3 regions of the Pseudoalteromonas sp. 2CM39R genome follow, and region 2 is predicted to be linked to each of the others. Evidence: riboswitches for the same ligand, from Rfam matches in the RefSeq annotation. Region 2 holds a riboswitch; each other region holds the start of a gene.
The links. A riboswitch is a leader RNA that binds a small molecule or an ion and turns the genes downstream of it on or off. The one in region 2 is predicted to bind cobalamin.

Region 1: it holds a riboswitch for cobalamin, as region 2 does, so the genes downstream of both, MTF66_RS16665 (TonB-dependent receptor domain-containing protein) here and MTF66_RS20995 (TonB-dependent receptor domain-containing protein) in region 2, are expected to answer to the same signal.
Region 3: it holds a riboswitch for cobalamin, as region 2 does, so the genes downstream of both, MTF66_RS23590 (ABC transporter ATP-binding protein) here and MTF66_RS20995 (TonB-dependent receptor domain-containing protein) in region 2, are expected to answer to the same signal.

The regions. Positions count from the first base shown of each region.
Region 1 covers NZ_JALNTM010000007.1:59,476-62,757, forward strand. The annotation lists gene MTF66_RS16650 (ketopantoate reductase family protein) at 1-98, opposite strand, end outside; gene MTF66_RS16655 (VanZ family protein) at 91-441, opposite strand; gene MTF66_RS16660 (YajQ family cyclic di-GMP-binding protein) at 593-1,075, shown strand; cobalamin riboswitch at 1,342-1,507, shown strand; gene MTF66_RS16665 (TonB-dependent receptor domain-containing protein) at 1,544-3,282, shown strand, end outside.
Region 2 covers NZ_JALNTM010000009.1:280,676-283,957, forward strand. The annotation lists gene MTF66_RS20975 (ketopantoate reductase family protein) at 1-103, opposite strand, end outside; gene MTF66_RS20980 (VanZ family protein) at 96-446, opposite strand; gene MTF66_RS20985 (YajQ family cyclic di-GMP-binding protein) at 604-1,086, shown strand; gene MTF66_RS20990 (hypothetical protein) at 1,230-1,469, shown strand; cobalamin riboswitch at 1,635-1,789, shown strand; gene MTF66_RS20995 (TonB-dependent receptor domain-containing protein) at 1,823-3,282, shown strand, end outside.
Region 3 covers NZ_JALNTM010000011.1:250,702-253,983, reverse strand. The annotation lists gene MTF66_RS23595 (iron ABC transporter permease) at 1-462, opposite strand, end outside; gene MTF66_RS23590 (ABC transporter ATP-binding protein) at 464-1,276, opposite strand; cobalamin riboswitch at 1,350-1,480, opposite strand; gene MTF66_RS23585 (porin) at 1,538-2,467, opposite strand; gene MTF66_RS23580 (LysR family transcriptional regulator) at 2,631-3,282, opposite strand, start outside.

The DNA.
Region 1 (3,282 bases), on a different contig from region 2:
CCTTTTTTAGTAAGAATATTAACAGTGTGATGTTTCGCTAAGAAATAGCTAAATAACAAGCCAATAGCACCATCACCAACAACAAGTATGTTAGCCATAACGCTTCTTTTTACGTAGTGTTAATAGGGCTTTAGCTAAAAAGTAGCTCGCCGCACCAATAAAGTCGGCAACAAAATCGGCCAGTGATGCTTGTCTGTAAGGGAGGCTATCTTGCATAATTTCTATTGCGGCACCATAGCCGGCTAACAGCAATATTTGTGCATATAAAGGCAGTTTAAAGGCTTTATCCATTATAATGGCAAGTAAAAAGAAAATACCAAAATGCGCCACTTTATCTACATGCGGAAATAAGTTTGCAGCCCCTTTTACCTCTTTAGCAAATAAGAAGGTAAATGCGACAATACTAATTAAAAAAATAGCTTGGTAAACACGCCTCGTCACGAAGAATCCTAAAATCGTATAAAAAAGAAGCCTCAGTATATCAAACTAAATTAGTATCGCACCTGAACAAGATGCAGAAAAATGTAAAGGTTTATCATTTTAACGTTATAATTGCCGCATAAAATTAAGATTAGCTAGTTAGGAGAACATCATGCCTTCATTTGATATTGTATCTGAAGTAGAAATGAACGAAGCACAAAACGCGGTTGATAATGCCAATCGTGAATTAGAGACACGATTTGATTTTAGAGGGGTCGATGCCTCAATTGAATTAAACGATAAAACAATTAAATTAAAAGCTGAAGCAGATGCTCAGGTTATGCAGTTGTTTGATATTTTAGCTGGGAAAGTTTCTAAGCGTGGAATGGACGTTGCGAGCCTAGAACTACAAGATATTTCTCGCGCAGGCAAAAATGTTTTTCGTAACGTTGCACTAAAGCAGGGTATCGAAAAAGATATGGCTAAAAAAGTAGTAAAAGCCATTAAAGATTCTAAAGTAAAAGTGCAAGCGGCTATTCAAGGCGAAGAAGTACGCGTAACGGGTAAAAAGCGTGATGACTTACAAGCTGCTATGCAAGTTGTACGCACTGCCGATTTAGGTCAGCCATTTCAGTTTAAAAACTTCCGCGATTAATTTATTGTTTCGAGCTAGGCACTATAGGCGCTTAGTTCAAAGCAACATGTATTTAGCCAAACACGCTATATTGTTTGGCTTTTTTATTTTTGAATCTATGATAATTACCGAACCCCGAACCCCGAACCCCGAACCCCGAACCCCGAACCCCGAACCCCGAACCCCGAACCCCGAACCCCGAACCCCAAAAATCAAATTGTAGATGTTTAGACGTCCGTTGACATTTTTAAGTAAACAGATAACAATAGCAGCCTATTTTCAAGGTGCTTGCTAAACACTTCAAAGGTGTGATTTTTTTAGTAGGATAATCGGGAAGTTGGTGCGTTTTCATTGATGAAGTCAATCCCAACACTGCCCCCGCAACGGTAAAGTTATGCTGTATTTTATTATGGTAACTGAGTCCGGAGACCGGCCTTGATGTAATCTTACTTACTAACATCTTTGCGGTGGGCAGAGATAGGGAACATCATGATAAATAAAACTGCATTGGGTGTGGCTATTTCGGCGGCACTGTCTTTTTCTGCATCTGCAGAACAAACCATTGAAAGAATAACCGTTACTGCAAATAAATTTGAACAACCTATAAATGATGTATTAGCAAGTGTGGCAGTTATCGACCGCGCTGATATTGAAAAAGCGAATTACCGAGACTTACCTGCAATATTAAATACCATAGCTGGTATTGATATTGTCCGTAACGGCGGATTAGGTCAAAAAGCAGATATATTTGTTCGCGGTGCTAGCGCTAAATATGCCTTAGTATTGGTTGATGGCGTAAGAGTGAGCGATGCAAGCTCAGGTAGTGTATCGCTAACTAATATTCCAGTTAATAGTATCGAGCGTGTTGAAGTTATTAAAGGTGCCAGAGCAGCTATTTATGGCTCTGATGCGGTAGCCGGAGTAATTAATATCATTACCCGTAAAGCCTCAAATAATACGCTTTCGGCTAATTTGGGCAGTCATAGTTACAGTAATTATCAGCTTGCTGGTGGGCTTGCAAAAGAGGCGCTTAGCTTTAATTATAATCTAGGCTATGAAGAGACAGATGGTTTTGATGTTACTGGCAAAGATCCTGTGGCTGAATATACCAAAGATCACGATGATGATGGCTACAAAAATAAAAACATTGGCTTTAATTTAGCGTATGAACTGGCTGAACTAGGTGAGTTGAGCTTACAGTCTCAGTACAGTGAAGGTGAAGCGCAGTATGATAACGCATGGGGTAACGATGCCTACGATTTTGAAAACTATACCGCTAAGCTAGGCTGGAAAAAAGCCTCAGAAGTATATACCCAAAGTACTTCATTGAGTGTATCGCAAGAAGAAAATACTCAAACTGGCACCGATGTTCAGCAAGTGTATAGCACAGAGCGTGTTGAGTTTGAATACCGAGGGCTTTATAGCCTAACGAAAGAGCTTGATTTATCAGGTGGTTTTAATTACTTGTCTGAGGATTTATCAAACTCTTCAGCAACGTCATCAGAAGAAAAACGCGATAATAACGCATTGTTTATAGGCGCGTTTTATAGTCATGAACAATGGTTAGCAAATGCGGTTATCAGAACCGATGATTATGACTTCCATGGCCGCGCAAATACTTACAGTACTGGACTTGGATATAAAGCGAATCAGTATGTAACGGTACGTTTAAATCATGGCACCGCATTTAGGGCGCCGTCTTTAATTAATGCGTTTGTGACTAACAGCCCATACTACCTGCCAAATAATAATATTAAGCCTGAGGAAGCCTTAAACAATGAGTTTGGTGTTACCCTAGAAACTCAATGGGGGCGTTATGATATTGCTCTTTTCGATAACCGTATCAATAATTTAATTAGTAATAATTATGATGCGGACTCAGGTAAATATATTGCAACTAACATAGATAAAGTATCTATGCAGGGGCTGGAAATGTCGGCTGAGTTTTCCGTGTTAGGCTTTGAACACTCTGTTAATTTTAGCTTTTTAGACGCTACAGATGAAAAGACGAATACGGATTTACCACGCAGACCTTCAGAATCGTTTAATTATCAACTCGCCAAATCATGGGGCGATTTTGATGCCAGTTTAGATATGCAGTATCGCTCATCGCGTCCATCAATTGCGTATTATGATTCTGAACTCGCTGGCTATACGGTATTTAATTTAGCAGCCAATTACCAGTTGCTCGATAATTTGTCGTTAGCTGCTCGAATAGAAAACATTAC
Region 2 (3,282 bases):
GGGTCGGCTTACGGGTCAGTAATGTAATGTCATGTTGCGCAGATAAAAAATGGCTAAACAATAAGCCAATCGCACCGTCGCCAACAATTAAAATGTTAGCCATTACGTTGCTTACTACCTAAATGAAAACCAAGTTTAATGATAAAGTAACTTACAGCACCAATAAAGTCAGCGACAAAATCCCCAACCGAAGCTTGACGGTAAGGCAGCATATCTTGCATAAACTCTATGGCTGCACCATATCCGGCTAACAGTAAAATTTGCACCATAAGTGGCAATTTAAAGGCTTTATCCATCACCATGGCCAGTACAAAGAAAATACCAAAATGCGCCACTTTATCAACGTGTGGAAAGAGGTTGCTCACCCCTTTAATTTCTTTGGCAAATAAAATTGTAAAGCCAATAATGCTGGCTAAAAAGATAACTTGGTAAACACGCCTTGTCACAATAAACCCTAAAAATGCCGAAATTGAATGGCCAGTATATCAAACAATTTTTGCATCGCACCTGAACAAGTTGGATAAAAATAGAAAGAATCTATAAATAAGCGTTATAATTGCCAACCATAAATGAATTTAAAAAAGACTATGTTAGGAGAACCCCATGCCTTCATTTGATATTGTTTCTGAAGTAGAAATGAACGAAGCGCAGAATGCAGTAGATAATGCAAAGCGTGAACTAGAGACGCGTTTTGATTTTCGTGGTGTTGATGCATCAATCGAACTAAGTGACAAAGTAATTAAGTTAAAAGCAGAAGCACCACAACAAGTTATGCAGCTTTTTGATATTCTTGCTGCGAAAATTTCAAAGCGTGGTTTAGATGTATCTAGCCTTGAGCTTAAAGATGAGTCGCGTAGCGGTAAATACGTAATGCGTGACGTTGCTCTTAAGCAAGGTATTGAAAAAGACGTAGCGAAGAAAATCGTTAAGTTAATCAAAGACTCAAAGATCAAAGTACAAGCTGCTATTCAAGGTGAAGAATTACGTGTAACTGGTAAAAAGCGTGATGATTTACAAGAAGCAATGCAAGTTGTTCGTACTGCTGATTTAGGTCAACCATTCCAGTTCAAAAACTTCCGCGATTAATACTCTATGTTTTTAGCTTTAAGCTGTAAGTTTTAAGCTATAAGCCTACAAGTTTCTGAACTTTACAAGGAGCGTATTTTGAGACAAATATTAGGTTACAGAGAAAAAGATATCTTCTAGCTATTTTCAGCTAGAGGATATTTATGTCAGTAAAAAACAAAGCAATAGATCGTAATAAACACGGTAAAATAAACAGAAAATATACAGGCCCACACAGTACTTATTTTTACCAACAAACACCAAGCTGGTGGGTGAAAATGACGATGACCAAGCCAAGAAGACGTTTAAATAAAACTCTTTGTAAGCTTGTGCTGAATGGTGCTGACCCAGAAGGAATTGTTTTTCCGTTAGGAAACTCGAAACCTCATGAGTATTTCTGGTAATCATTGTTTTATAAAAGCCAATCAGCCTCGCTGATTGGCTTTTTTACTTTCGGCTTACAGCTTAAAGCTTAAAACTTTATTTTAGCAGTATAGCCGTCCATTGACTTTCTTCCCCAAAATCATCACAATAACGGCCTATTTTCGAGGTGCTTGCTGTATCTTCAGATACGTTTTATTTCAAAGGGTGAAATAGTCGCAAGATAATCGGGAAGTCGGTGCGTTTTCAGGGAGAAAACAATGCCAACACTGCCCCCGCAACGGTAATGTATATGCCATGCATGTACAGAGTCCGGAGACCGGCCTTGAAGTAACTTACTATTCGCGTGTGCGGTGGGCACAGGCTAGGGGATATCATGCTAAATAAATCTGCGTTAGGCGTAGCGGTTGCTGCTGCGTTGTCTTTTTCTGTATCTGCTGACGAGCAATCAATCGAGCATATCACAGTTACTGCCAATAAATTCGAACAATCAATTAATGATGTATTAGCCAGCGTTACTGTCATTGACCGTGCTGATATTGAAGCAAGCTATGTTCGTGACTTACCAAGCTTACTGGCCACCCAAGCAGGCTTTCAAATTAATGCCAATGGTGGTTTTGGGCAAAGCTCAGGTGTGTCATTACGTGGTGCAAGTTCTCGTCATACACTTATTTTAATTGATGGTGTACGCACCGGCTCTGCAACACTTGGCTATAAAAGTATTAGCAATATTCCTTTAAACAGTATTGAGCGTGTTGAAGTAATTAAAGGCTCACGTGCTGCTGTATATGGTTCTGATGCGCTAGCTGGTGTGATTAATATCATTACGCGTAAAGCACAAAATACGACCTTAGATGTTACTTTTGGCTCAGACTCTTACCAAGAGTACCAAGTAGCGACAGGTGGCCAGTTTGCGGGTGTTGATGTTGCAGTTAATGCTGGTTATGAAAAAACAGATGGATTTGATGTTCTGCAAGGCTTAGCCCCAGATGAAGACGGCTACGAGAACAAAAACCTTGGCTTTAATCTAGGTTATCAAAATGAGCAGTTAGGTGAGTTTTTAGCGCAAGCACAATACTCAGAAGGCGAAGCAAAATACGATAGCGCTTATAGCCCTGCAGACAGCACTGTAGAAAAAGGTGAATTCGAAAATTACCAAGCTTCACTAGGTTGGAAAAAAGCTTTCGAAAAACACAGCCATGCCATTGATATTGCAATATCAAGTGATAGTTCAGATGACTCACGTATTGATTACACAGGCGCAACGGTGGTCGATAAGTTTGAAACTGAGCGTGAGCAAATCGATTACAATGGCCAATACTTTTTCAATCAAGCTCTGACTCTTAGTGGCGGTTTGAATTGGTATAAAGATGAAGTGAACACTAACTCTGGTACTTACTTAAAAGACAGCCGTGAAGTATTCGCTGCGTTTGTTGGCGCTTATTATGACGACGAACAAGTGCTGGCAAACCTAACCGTTCGCCAAGATGATGATCAGCAGTTTGATGATGAAACAACTTACACCGCAGCTGTTGGCTATCACTTAAATGACATCGCTACATTCCGCGTAAGTCAAAGTACGGGTTTTAAATCTCCAACATTTAATGACTTATATTACCCAGGCTCAGGTAACCCAGAGTTAAATCCTGAAACATCAGATAACCAAGAGCTTGGTTTATCACTCAATGTGAATGATATCAGCTTAGATATTGCGATTTTCCGCAGCGAAATCGACAACAAAATCGCTTGGGCACCAAATGCATCAGGGCAGTGGATCCCAACCAATATAAACGAAGCTCGCCACGAGGGTGTTGAGTTTAGCTTTAAAAACCAAGT
Region 3 (3,282 bases), on a different contig from region 2:
TACCCCCGCCAATAACATCGATTCAACTTGGGCATTACGCTGGCTGCCAGCAATTAAAATTAATAATCCCATCGCCACTAAACTACCGGTTAATGCCGCCCCAGATAGCGCAATACCCGCCCCAGCTCCCACAAAAGACATTAGTATAACCACACCTAATGAAGCGCCGGACGAAATACCAAATAAATAAGGATCTGCTAAGGGGTTACGGGTGACTGTTTGTAGTATTAAACCTGCAATCGCTAAGCCACTCCCAGCTAAAAAAGCCAGTAAAGTACGTGGCATTCTTAATTCAATAATAATACGGCTGGTAAATGAAGCCTCGTTTGAAAAGGTTAAGCTTTGATAAACATCTGCGAGCGACGTGGGTGCCGCACCAAAACTCAGTGCAATAAATAAACTTAATAGTGCGCATAGTAGCGCAGCGATTAATGCAACGGTATGGTTAGAAAAAACCGTCATATTATTGGTATCCATAATAATAAGTAATATGAGGAATAGCCTCACCCGAAGCAGCTACTTGAGGGTGAGTGCTCACTTGTGCACAAACGCCAAACACCTCATCCAGCATCTGCTCAGTGACCACTTTATTTGGCTTACCTGCATCAACAACTTTTCCATTTTTAATAACCACTAACTCATCACACATAGCAGCAGCTAAATTTAAGTCATGAAATGACGCAAATACCGTGATCCCTAGAGATTTAGCCAGCTCCATCAGTTGAATTTGATATTTCACATCAAGGTGACTAGTTGGTTCATCCATAATAAGAAGTTGCGGTTGCTGCACAATAGCGCGGGCAATAAAGGCTCGTTGCTTTTCACCGCCAGATAGCGAATCAAATAATTGAGTACTATGAGATTCAAGCCCCACATGGCTAATAGCCTGAGCTATTTTTTGTTTATCTGCTTGGGTGGTCGAACTGAATAACGTTTTATGTGGCGTAAGCCCTAGAGCCACAACATCGAATAACGAGAGGTTAAATTGCGACGGTGTTTCTTGGAGCACAACGGCAACTTGCTTGGCGTAGTCTTCGCTTTTTAGTTGCCAAATATCGGTGTTATTAAATTTAACCTCTCCCGCTGACGGCTGATTAAATCGATACAAGCACCGCAGTAAACTCGATTTTCCCGCACCATTAGGACCAATTAAGCCAACAAACTTGCCACGCTCAATACTCACATTAATATGCTCAAGGATTAAGGTGTTACCCACTCGCCAAGAGACATTATTAACGGTTAGAAGTGCAGTTTTTTTAGCGGTTTGAGTGTGCAAAAAATTATCCTAGGCAGAGAAAACCCACACTCAGTACCACAAGTACCAAAAAGAAAATGAGTTAACCCGCTCGTTATATGAAGTTTTAAGGCACTTGTATCTGACTTACAGTAAAACTGTTCACAGTTACGGGTATAGTTGAGGAGTTTCACCTCATTCCAAATGCTTGGCTATTATGCGCAGATAAGTAAATAATTTAAAGCAAAAAAAACCGCACTCAGCTGAGTGCGGTTAAAAGGGAGTGTTTTAACTAAGTATTAGTTAAAACTTATATTCCATACCTAAACCTAGGTAATCTTGGTCAACGTTGTTGTCCATATCAAAACTTGAGTAAAAGCCAAATACCTTAAGGTTTTTGTTTAGCTTGTGATCAACACCTACCGATACTGCGCTTTTATCATCGCTGTCATCAAAATCCATTGTTTGATATTGCACTTTAAAAGTGTTGCTACCCATTAGGTAAGCTGCATTCAATAAGTAACCGTCAGCCTCAGCGCTACCGTCTACTTTTTCTTGTGTTTGGTACATTGCGCCAAGTCTAAAGTCTTCAATTTTACCTTGAACTGTTGCACGTACTACGTCGTAACCATTTACTTCACTATCAGCAGCAACAGCAGCATATACAGCGCTCTTTTTAAGACCTGCATCGCCGTAAGTTAATGCCACTGAGTAACCATTTTTGGCATCTTTATCGTCTTCTGCAATAAATGAAGCTAACACTTTAAAGCCTTCATATGAGTTTGAAGCGTAAGATACTGAGTTACCTAAACGGTTTTCACCTTTAAACGTATTTTTAATATCACCTTCAAGGTCATTAAATAAATCAAGTTTACCTTGCGCCTGCTTTAGCGCGGTATCGTTACGGCCTATTACTACCTGACCAAATGAACCTTTAAAACCTACATATTGATTACGCGCTGAAATATTATCTTTATCGCCTTTTGAGTCAGCGTCCGACACATCAACCTGAAACTCAAACTTATAAACAGCTTCTAAACCGTCTGAAATTTTTTCAGACCCCTTAAGTCCGAAACGAGATGCATTACTTTTAATTTCAGTAAACGACCCTTCTCCATCATCAGATGATTGAACGGTTACATTCGCTTTACCGTAAATGTCTACTTCTGCAAGCGCATTAAAAGATAAACCACTAAGTAAGGCTAGGCATAGGCTCGATTTTGCAAATTTCATGTTATTTCCTCGATAAACACAATAGACTAATTTTTAAAACAGCAGCAGTGTGTCACCGCTAAATGACAAAAATATTACAAAGGACATATTTTTGTCTTTTTAAGTTAATAAAACTGCATTAAATCTGAAATCAAAATAACATCTAAAATATACCGTCTAACGACTACTTACTTTGTTTCAGTAAACTCGGTGTCATTTGCGACAGCAAATTAACCAGAGTTTCTATTAACTCTTTCTGTTCGTTATCTCTATGATAGGCAACAAATACATCTCTTGACGTATTTTCTACCCCTTTTACATGAAAAAGTTCGCCTTTTTCTAAATGGTCTTTAACTAATACCTGTGGAATAAACGCACTGCCGCCACATTGCAGTATTAAATCAAGCGCTATACGTCCGGTACTGGTTCTAAAATAAGGCGGCGTTTTACCGGTAAACTGACGCGCATGCCAAAGAGAAAACGTAGTTCCCCAATCAACATAAACATATTGATTATCAAAAAAGTTATCGCCTGTTGCGGTATCGTAGCCACTAACCGGAATAATAGGTAGTTCACAAATTCGTTCAACAACGAGTTCGTCTACTTTTGGTGGATCAAATAAAATGGCTAGATCAAGGGTGCGCTCTAATAGTAATCGAGTACTCTCTTGTTGTGCTTTTACCTCTGCCACCAAAGATACACCGGGCATAGCCGATACTATATTTGTAATACCAAACTGTAAAAACGCATCCCAAATATTAGGAGTCCCAGCCAAGCTGATTTGCTTATGCATATTATCTGCAAGTGCAACATCCACTTTGGCCCTTTGCATTCCA